Regions from separate parts of the Paenarthrobacter sp. 10L420 genome, predicted to be linked through region 4. Evidence: riboswitches for the same ligand, from Rfam matches in the RefSeq annotation. Region 4 holds a riboswitch; each other region holds the start of a gene.

Region 1 (2,194 bases), 340 kb from region 4:
CGCCTGGCATCGCGACTGGCTTTGTGGGGCCGCCGCCTCGTCGGTGAAGCGCTGACCCAGGCCCAACGCGTGGGCATGGAACATCCTCACTTGGGACCGCTGCTCAAGGGCGGCGGGGATGCCCGCACTGCAGTCAAGGTCCTTACCGCTGAACTTGCCGAGCGGCATGGTCGACGGATGTCCGGGCTCGGGCTCACGGCTTAAGAGACTTTCGCATATCCTCGGCTGCCGCCAGGGCGCCGGCGGTGATTATCCGGCGTCGAGCGCTTCCAGCAGAGTCTTTGCCGCCGCCGTCGGATCCTCCGCCTCAGTAATGGCCCGCACCACGACGATCCGGTTCGCTCCCGCAGCCACCACCTGTTCAATGTTGGTGAGGTCGATGCCGCCAATCGCGAACCAGGGGAGGAGGACGCCACCTACGGTCTCCGCATCCGCGCGCTTTACGGCTTCTGCGGCATATGTGACCAGATCCAGCCCGACTGCTTCACGGCCGGGCTTTGTGGGCGTTGCCCACACCGGACCAACACAGAAATAGTCCAGTCCGCTCCTGCCAGGGGAGGCAGCTATAGCGGCGTCAACCTGTTCCGGCGTATGGGTGGAAAGGCCGATCACGGTGCGGTCGTGGAGGAGATGCCTTGCAGCGGGCAGGGGGATGTCCTTTTGCCCGATATGGAACACCGGAGCCCCGGAAATACTGGCAACATCGGCGCGGTCATTGACGGCCCACAGCCGTCCGTGCCGTTGGGCAACGTTGTGCAGAACCTCCAGTACCTCAAGCTCCTCAGCGGCCTCGAGCGTCTTGTCGCGAAGCTGGATGATGTCAACGCCGCCCTCAAACGCGGCGTCGACGAAGTCTTCGAAATCGCCTTGGCGTTTGCGGGCATCAGTGCATAAGTAAAGGCGGGCAGTGGTGTGGACATCATGCTGGGTCATGGAAACCAGAGTAGTTCCTCTAAACTGGGCACGTACTGCGGGAGCCGTGACAGCGTCATATGACCGTCCGGCTGAGAGGGCTTCAGCGCCGACCGCTTGACCTGATCCGGCTAGTACCGGCGTAGGGAAGGAAACACATGGCAGAATCCGGCCAAACCCCCTTGCAGGCAGACGTTGCAGTGATTGGTGGCGGCATCGTTGGCCTTGGCATCGCCCACGAAGCGCGCCGCCAGGGCCGCTCGGTGGTCCTCATTGATCCCACCCCCGCGGCCGGTGCGACGTTTGCTGCCGCGGGGATGCTGGCTCCGGTCAGCGAACTCCACTACCAGGAGGAACACCTCCTGGAACTCATGCTGGAATCCTCCCAACTGTGGCCCGCTTTCATCCGGAGCGTCCATGGCGGCGAATCAGCCACCGGATACCGCACGACGCCGACAATCGCCGTTGGTGCCGACGCCGCCGACCGCCGCGCCCTCGCAGACCTCCGCACAGTCCAGCAGGCCGCGGGCCTGCACGTGGAGCCATTGTCATTGCGGGAGGCGCGCCAACGTGAGCCTTTGCTGAGTCCACAGATTTCCTGTGCCTTCGACATACCGGCCGACCACCAAGTGGACCCGCGGCGGCTTGCACGATGCCTCATGGAAGGGCTGGCAGCCCACGGACCAGGTGACGCAACGTGGGTCTCCGGAGCGGAGGACGGTTTCGCCCTGCCGTTCCACGCATCCCGTTTGCTCTGGGATGGGGACCGCGTCTCCGGGGTTGAACTGGCTTCTGGCGCAGTCGCGGCCTTGGAAACTGTGATCGCCTGCGGGCTGGACGCGGCCAGGATCGGTAATCTCCCCGAAGGTCTCAGTCTGCCCCTGCGGCCCGTTTACGGCGACATCCTCAGGCTGCGCGTCCCCCACCACCTCCAGCCCCTCCTCACATCCACCATCCGGGGTATTGTCCGCGGGGTGCCCGTTTACATCGTGCCCCGGGAAGATGGCACCGTGGTGATTGGAGCAACCCAGCGCGAGGACGGACTATCCGCCTCCACCAATGCAGTCTCCGCCGGAGGCGTCTACCAACTCCTGCGGGACGCCCAAGTCCTGGTGCCTGCGGTGGCGGAGTTGGAACTGCTGGAAGTGACAGCCCGCGCACGGCCCGGCACTCCGGACAACGCACCATTACTGGGACGCGTTGCCGGGCGCGCGGGCACCATCGACGGTCTCGTAATCGCAACCGGGTTCTTCCGCCATGGCGTCCTGTTGACGCCTGTGGC
Region 2 (2,194 bases), on a different contig from region 4:
GTCCAGCAGGATCAGCCCGGGCCGCATCGCCAGGATGCCAGCCAACGCAAGGCGCTGCTTCTGCCCGCCGGAGAGTGCCGCCGTCGGGTGATCCAGTGCCAAACCGCCGCCTGCAGCGCTGCGCAACCCAACGTCGTCGAGCGCTTCATGGACGCGGGCCCAAATTTCATCCCGGGGAACGGCCAGGTTTTCGGCGCCGAACGCGACGTCGTCACCCACCCGGGAGAGCACCACCTGGGTCTCCGGATCCTGCTGCATCAGACCTGCGCGGCCGCGCTGTTCGCGGGGAGCGACGCCGTCGATCAACAGCGAGCCGGTCTCGTCCGAATCGTCTTCCTCGTCACCCAGTACACCGGCGAGGGCATGGAGCAGTGTGGACTTCCCTGCGCCCGATGGACCCAGCAACAGCACACGCTCGTCGGGCTCGATCCGGAGATCGAGGTCCTGGATGGCGGGTGTGGAACGCCCGGCATGCCGCCATCCCCACCCTTGGGCGGTGATGGCGGCAGGCCGGACCTGGCCGCTGCTTTGCTGGTTGCTGCCTTCTTTCGCAGGCATTAGTTGAAGACGGGCTCCGAAGCAGCCTTGCGCGACGCGAAGGAGCTGAGGACGCCCGTCTTGGCCAGCCCGCGGGTGGCAACCCAGGACAGCGCGCCGGCGATGATCGCACCCGAAAGCGTGCAGAAGGCGATGTAGGCCAGCTTGTCGATCGCTTCGTAGGCGATGTTCCAGCCCCAAGGCAGGAAGGAATCGTTCAGACCGCAGAAGAGGCCCGCGCCAGCACCTGCGAGGAGTGCGGCGGACAGGTCGAACTTCTTGTACCTGAACGCAGCGAAGACGAGTTCTGCGCCCAGTCCCTGGAGGATGCCGGAGATGAGGACGGTGGTGCCGTACTGGGAACCCATGATGAGTTCGCCGGTGGCGGCGACGGCTTCGCAGAACAGGGCTGCGCCCGGCTTGCGGATGATGAGCATGCCCAGGACGGCCGGGATCATCCAGCCACCGGCGATCAAACCGGTGAGCGGCGGATACGTGGCGTTCATGGGGATGGATACGATTGCGGCGCCCTGGGACCAGGCCCAGAAGATCACGCCGCCGGCGATGGCAATCAAAGCTGCCACCACGATGTCTACAACACGCCAGTTATAACTGGTTTTCTTCACGCTTGCCGTGGTCATTTTTCTGCCTCCTGAGGTACAGGAGGGGAAAGTGCTCCCCGGAACTCCCGGCCGGCTTGCGCCGCCCGGTTCCGGACACTCTGAGAAGCTCGACTCCCTTGCGCCGGTACTAACCGGATCAGGTTCGAGGGTCTGCGGCTGTCCGCACTCTCAGCGCCCTCGCGTCTCCTGCATCTCTGCAAGGTCCGACGGCGGCGCTCCCCTGTCGTTATAAATCTGCCCTTATGGGCGTGTTTCAGTTTACACCTGTGGGTGTTCGTGGGAGGTGGGGGTTAGTCACAAAACGGTTGGTAACGAGACCTGAGAGAATGATCCAGCAGAATCGACGCGGCAAAGGGGTACTTCATGACGGACCTTCCCACTACGGACATCCCAGTTCCCCCAGCCCGCCTTGCCGCGAGCGTCATCCTGCTGCGGGACACCCCGGGCGGGCTCGAAGCCTTCGTTCAGCACCGGGTTACCACCATGGACTTCGCCGCAGGAATGGTGGTTTTTCCTGGAGGTCGCGTTGATGCCGCAGACCAGGGCGGATGGGATTACCCGGCGGAGTTGCTTGAACGGCATGCTGCAGACTGGCACTTGAGCTCCATCGCCGTCGATCCCGAACACGCCACAGCAAAGTCAGGCATGGTTCTCACGGCTGCCCTTCGGGAGGTTTGGGAGGAGGCCGGACTTGGCCTTGATGCCTCGGACCTGCGCCCTTGGGCCAACTGGGTCACGCCAACGGACATGCCCAAGCGCTTCGACACGTACTTCTATGTAGCCAAGCCTGCTCCGGAAGCAGAACCCCAGCATCAAACCACCGAAGCGTGGCAATCACTCTGGATGCCTGTTGGCGGGATCCTGACGGCTGAAGCTTCCGGTACATTGCAGCTGATGCCACCCACGTATTACCTGCTCAAGGAAATTGCCGGCCTCGGAACAGTGGATGCCGTCTGGGAAGCCGATCACGACGTTGTTCCTGTCCTCGCACCACGCGGTTCCATGGCAGCTTTCCTCAAAGAACGGGAAAACCG
Region 3 (2,194 bases), on a different contig from region 4:
TCCACAGCACGCCGGCCGCCCCCGCAGCTCCTGCGACCACGGAGTCCGTGGACCCGGTCCGCCAGGCGAAGGCTGAGGCGACCAGGGCAGCTCTTGCCACGATCGCCGCTGCAGCACATGCCGCCCACCTGCACGATGACGAGGTTCACCGCGCGGAGGAGCAGGCCCGTGCAGCAGGCCAGCAGGGTCACACCGATGGATCTGCACCTGAGGCTGCAAGCGGCGAGGCTGGCGTTCCGGCTGCACCTGATACCGCCAGTCATGAGGCTGCGGTTCGGGAAGCGCGCGCCACTCCTGTTCTGCGTTTCGGTGGCGAAGAAGTGGCTCTTCCGTTTGTGGAACACCATGAGGAACCAACTGCTGGCAAGCCGGCCATGAGCCTGGACCTGCTGGCCGAGGCGTTCTCGCACCTTGGTGCCGCACCTGCTGCGGAGGAAGAGGCCACGGCTTCGGTTTCCGAACCTGCGGCTGCTTCCGCCGTTTCCCCTGCCAATGCTTCTGCTGGCATTACCGATGAGCACGATCATTCGTTGCGTTCCCGTGGTCGTCGTGGCCGGAGGAACCGCAGTGCCAGCAGGGCGCAGGGTGCCGCAAACGAAACCAGTGTGGAACACCGCGAGGTAACTGCTGCTGCCGCAGGCGGATCTGCCCATGAGGCCAAGGCGCCGGCAGCGGAAGAGCCCGCCAAAAAGAAGGTAGCGGACGAACCCATCATCCTTGGGGTGGGAGTTCCCGCTTCAGAGTTGTAAGCAGGGCAACCAGTCACTAAGCAACCAAAGAGTCCCGCAGCATCCGTTTACGGCGGATACTGCGGGGCTCTTTCGTTGCCCGCCAGTCACATCGATTCCCCGAAGCTGTCCGGTTCCCGGGGCGAGGGGCTTCCGGGCTACGCTAGGAAACTGACACGGGGTGCCGGGCACGGGCCAGGCTGAGATCCAAACCCGTTGAACCTGTCCGGTTAGCACCGGCGAAGGGATGTCCACCATGGCTTCATCGTCGAATTCCGCTGTCTACCCTGTCTACGCCGCGGGTATGGGAGCAGTCCCGGCCCGGCCACATCCGAGGGTGCTCAGCATTGCCGGCTCGGATCCTTCTGGCGGCGCCGGAATCCAGGCAGACTTGAAGAGCATCGCAGCGCACGGGGGCTATGGCATGGCTGCCATCACGGCTTTGACGGCCCAAAACACGTTGGGCGTCAGTGCAGTCCATGTTCCGCCCGTCGAGTTCCTGCGTCAGCAACTGGACGCGATCAGCAGCGATATTGAGATTGATGCGGTCAAGATCGGGATGTTGGGTGATGCGGCCGTCATCGACGAAGTCCGCAGTTGGCTCGAAGAGGTGCGTCCCGCCGTCGTGGTCCTTGACCCCGTGATGGTGGCCACCAGCGGCGACCGCCTTCTGCGGGAGACCGCTGAAACTGCGCTGCGCAGCCTCCTGCCGTTGGCGGATCTCGTCACCCCAAACCTTCCCGAGCTGGCGATGTTGCTGGGGGAGCCCGAAGCCCCCGACTGGGCTACGGCGCTTGACCAGGGTAAACGCCTGGCTGCTGAGTGTGGAACGACGGTTTTGGTAAAGGGCGGCCACTTGGCAGGAAACGACTGCCCCGATGCGCTGGTCAATACGAGCGGTTTGCTGCGACAGGACGTCATCGAGGTGCCTGGGCCCCGCGTTGATACCAGGAACAGCCACGGAACGGGGTGCTCGCTCTCCTCGGCGTTGGCCACGGTCCAAGCCCGTACCGGCGACTGGGAGGCGTCTCTCCGCGAGGTAAAGCCGTGGCTGCTGCAGGCCCTCGCGGCGGCCGACGGGCTGAAGGTAGGTAAGGGTAGCGGGCCGGTCCACCACTTCCACCACATGGAGCCAGCGCTGAATCATGCTGGGAAATCCGGGAAATCCGGCGACTTTGCCGCGCGGCTGTGGGCCGAAGCTGCGCCGGAATTGGATGCGATTTACGGTCTCGCCTTCATCCAAGGCCTGCAGTCCGGGCGGCTCCCGGAGCCCGAGTTCAACTACTACCTGGCCCAGGACGCCATTTACCTGAACGGCTACTCCCGGGTTTTGGCGCGCGCAGGCGCACTTGCCCCCACTGAAGAAGAGCAGCTCTTCTGGGCGAAGTCATCGCAACTCTGCCTTGAAGTGGAGTCCGAGCTCCATCGGAACTGGCTGAGCACGCGCTCGGCCTCAACACAGACCG
Region 4 (2,194 bases):
CACGCTCCCTGCATCCGTTCCCGCAAAGATGCCAACACCGGCTTCAAAGGCCTCCAGTACCCTTTCACGGCGTCGCTCCCAAAGACGGGTCATGTGCTCGGCGTAGACCGGAAACTTAGGCGCGGCCTGGGCTGCGATATCCGGAAAAGTAGCGATGTTAATCAAGGTAGGAACGATCGGGACAGACTGCTCCACAAGACGGGGAATATGCCGGGGCAAGAGTCCTGTGGCGTGTTCAATGCAGTCAATCCCGGCGTCGAGCATGTCATCAATGGTGTCTTCAGCGAAGCAGTGGGCCGTCACCCTGGCCCCTTCGTCGTGGGCGGCCGCAATCGCATCCCGCACGACGTTCCGAGGGAAGGAAACCGAGAGGTCGCCCGTCCCGCGATCGATCCAATCGCCCACGAGTTTCACCCAACCGTCCCCGTCCCGGGCTTCCTTGCGGGCTGTCTCCACGAGTTCGTCCGGCTCCACTTCGTGGCCCAAACCACGCAGGTAACGCCGGCTCCGGGCGATGTGGCGTCCGGCGCGAAGAAGCCGTGGGAGATCCTCCCGGCGCTGAACCCAACGCGTATCGCTTGGCGAGCCGGCGTCACGGATCAACAACGTGCCGGCTTTCAGGTCGGCCTGCGCTTGGGCAAGAGTTGTCTGCTCATCAACCGCCCCGCCGACCCCAAGTCCAATGTGGCAATGGGCGTCCACAAAACCAGGAAGGACCCACCCATCCAGTACGGAATCCGGCGCAGCGACGGGACGTTCGAACGTGAGTTTGCCATCAACGGACCACAGCCCGTGCCGTTGATCGTCGCCTGCCACAAGCACAGGACCGGTGAATTCGATGATGTAGGCCATGCCAAAAGCCTAATCTGCCGATATGCCACAAACCTCCCGGATGGGTAAGCGCTACGACGATGACTGTGTCCCCGATCAGAGCTGTGGTAGCTTCGTCTACGACCACACGGGGGCCCCTGCAGGGGCTGAGATCGGACTGAAGCAGTCTGCGACCGTTGAACCTGTCCGGGTAATGCCGGCGAAGGAAGTGAGGAATCCTTTGAGCACCACCGAAACACAGCACAGCCCTGCCGAAAACCAGGCCAACATCAGCGAAAAGACGACGGAAACCGTCACACAGTCGCTGAAATCCCATTCGTTGGCTTGGCTGGAAGACCGCGCCCATGGCATCCGGGTCCCCGTCACGGAGATTGCACTGGAGTCCTCTCCCAACGGTGAGGCGAACGAGCCACTGCAGGTGTACCGAACTGCAGGTCCGGGCAGCGACCCCGTAGTGGGCCTGGAGCCCTTCCGCACCCGATGGATCGAAGACCGAGGTGATACCGAGGCATACTCCGGGCGGGAGCGGAACCTGCTCGACGACGGCAAATCAGCGGTACGCCGCGGCGCAGCCTCGCAGGAGTGGAAGGGGGCGCAACCGGTGCCCCGCCGCGCCGTCGAGGGTAAGACCGTCACCCAGATGCACTATGCCAGGCAAGGCATCGTCACGCCGGAAATGCAGTTTGTGGCGCTGAGGGAGAACTGCGACGTTGAGCTGGTCCGCAGCGAAGTGGCTGCCGGGCGCGCCATCATCCCCAACAACATCAACCACCCCGAGTCCGAGCCCATGATCATTGGCAAGGCGTTCCTGGTCAAAATCAATGCCAACATCGGAAACTCAGCGGTCACCAGTTCCATAGCCGAGGAAGTTGACAAGCTGCAATGGGCAACCCAGTGGGGTGCCGATACCGTCATGGACCTCTCCACCGGAGACGACATCCACACAACCCGCGAATGGATCATCCGCAACTCCCCCGTTCCGATCGGCACCGTGCCCATCTACCAGGCCCTGGAGAAGGTCAACGGTGAAGCCAACAAACTCACGTGGGAAATCTTCCGGGACACCGTAATAGAGCAGTGTGAACAAGGCGTTGACTACATGACCATCCACGCCGGGGTGCTCCTGCGCTACGTGCCCTTGACGGCAAACCGTGTGACAGGCATCGTCTCCCGTGGCGGCTCGATCATGGCCGGGTGGTGCTTGGCGCACCACGAGGAGAACTTCCTCTACACGCATTTTGATGAGCTCTGTGAAATCTTCGCTAAGTACGACGTCGCCTTCTCCCTGGGCGACGGATTGCGCCCCGGTGCCACGGCTGACGCCAACGACGCCGCGCAGTTCGCCGAGCTCGATACGCTTGCA

Evidence for each region. Region 4 has a riboswitch for thiamine pyrophosphate ahead of thiC (phosphomethylpyrimidine synthase ThiC). Riboswitches for the same ligand answer to the same signal wherever they lie in the genome.
Region 1: it holds a riboswitch for thiamine pyrophosphate, as region 4 does, so the genes downstream of both, thiO (glycine oxidase ThiO) here and thiC (phosphomethylpyrimidine synthase ThiC) in region 4, are expected to answer to the same signal.
Region 2: it holds a riboswitch for thiamine pyrophosphate, as region 4 does, so the genes downstream of both, AC1DD5_RS14855 (ECF transporter S component) here and thiC (phosphomethylpyrimidine synthase ThiC) in region 4, are expected to answer to the same signal.
Region 3: it holds a riboswitch for thiamine pyrophosphate, as region 4 does, so the genes downstream of both, AC1DD5_RS18300 (bifunctional hydroxymethylpyrimidine kinase/phosphomethylpyrimidine kinase) here and thiC (phosphomethylpyrimidine synthase ThiC) in region 4, are expected to answer to the same signal.

What each region holds. Positions count from the first base shown of each region.
Region 1 is NZ_JBFTJK010000001.1:740,148-742,341, forward strand. Features, by position in the region: gene AC1DD5_RS03605 (ferritin-like fold-containing protein) at 1-204, shown strand, start outside; gene thiE (thiamine phosphate synthase) at 250-933, opposite strand; TPP riboswitch at 961-1,078, shown strand; gene thiO (glycine oxidase ThiO) at 1,071-2,194, shown strand, end outside.
Region 2 is NZ_JBFTJK010000009.1:110,308-112,501, forward strand. Features, by position in the region: gene AC1DD5_RS14850 (ABC transporter ATP-binding protein) at 1-558, opposite strand, end outside; gene AC1DD5_RS14855 (ECF transporter S component) at 558-1,178, opposite strand; TPP riboswitch at 1,256-1,392, opposite strand; gene AC1DD5_RS14860 (NUDIX hydrolase) at 1,524-2,194, shown strand, end outside.
Region 3 is NZ_JBFTJK010000014.1:62,097-64,290, forward strand. Features, by position in the region: gene AC1DD5_RS18295 (Rne/Rng family ribonuclease) at 1-749, shown strand, start outside; TPP riboswitch at 896-993, shown strand; gene AC1DD5_RS18300 (bifunctional hydroxymethylpyrimidine kinase/phosphomethylpyrimidine kinase) at 985-2,194, shown strand, end outside.
Region 4 is NZ_JBFTJK010000001.1:1,084,567-1,086,760, reverse strand. Features, by position in the region: gene AC1DD5_RS05130 (amidohydrolase family protein) at 1-852, opposite strand, end outside; TPP riboswitch at 949-1,056, shown strand; gene thiC (phosphomethylpyrimidine synthase ThiC) at 1,052-2,194, shown strand, end outside.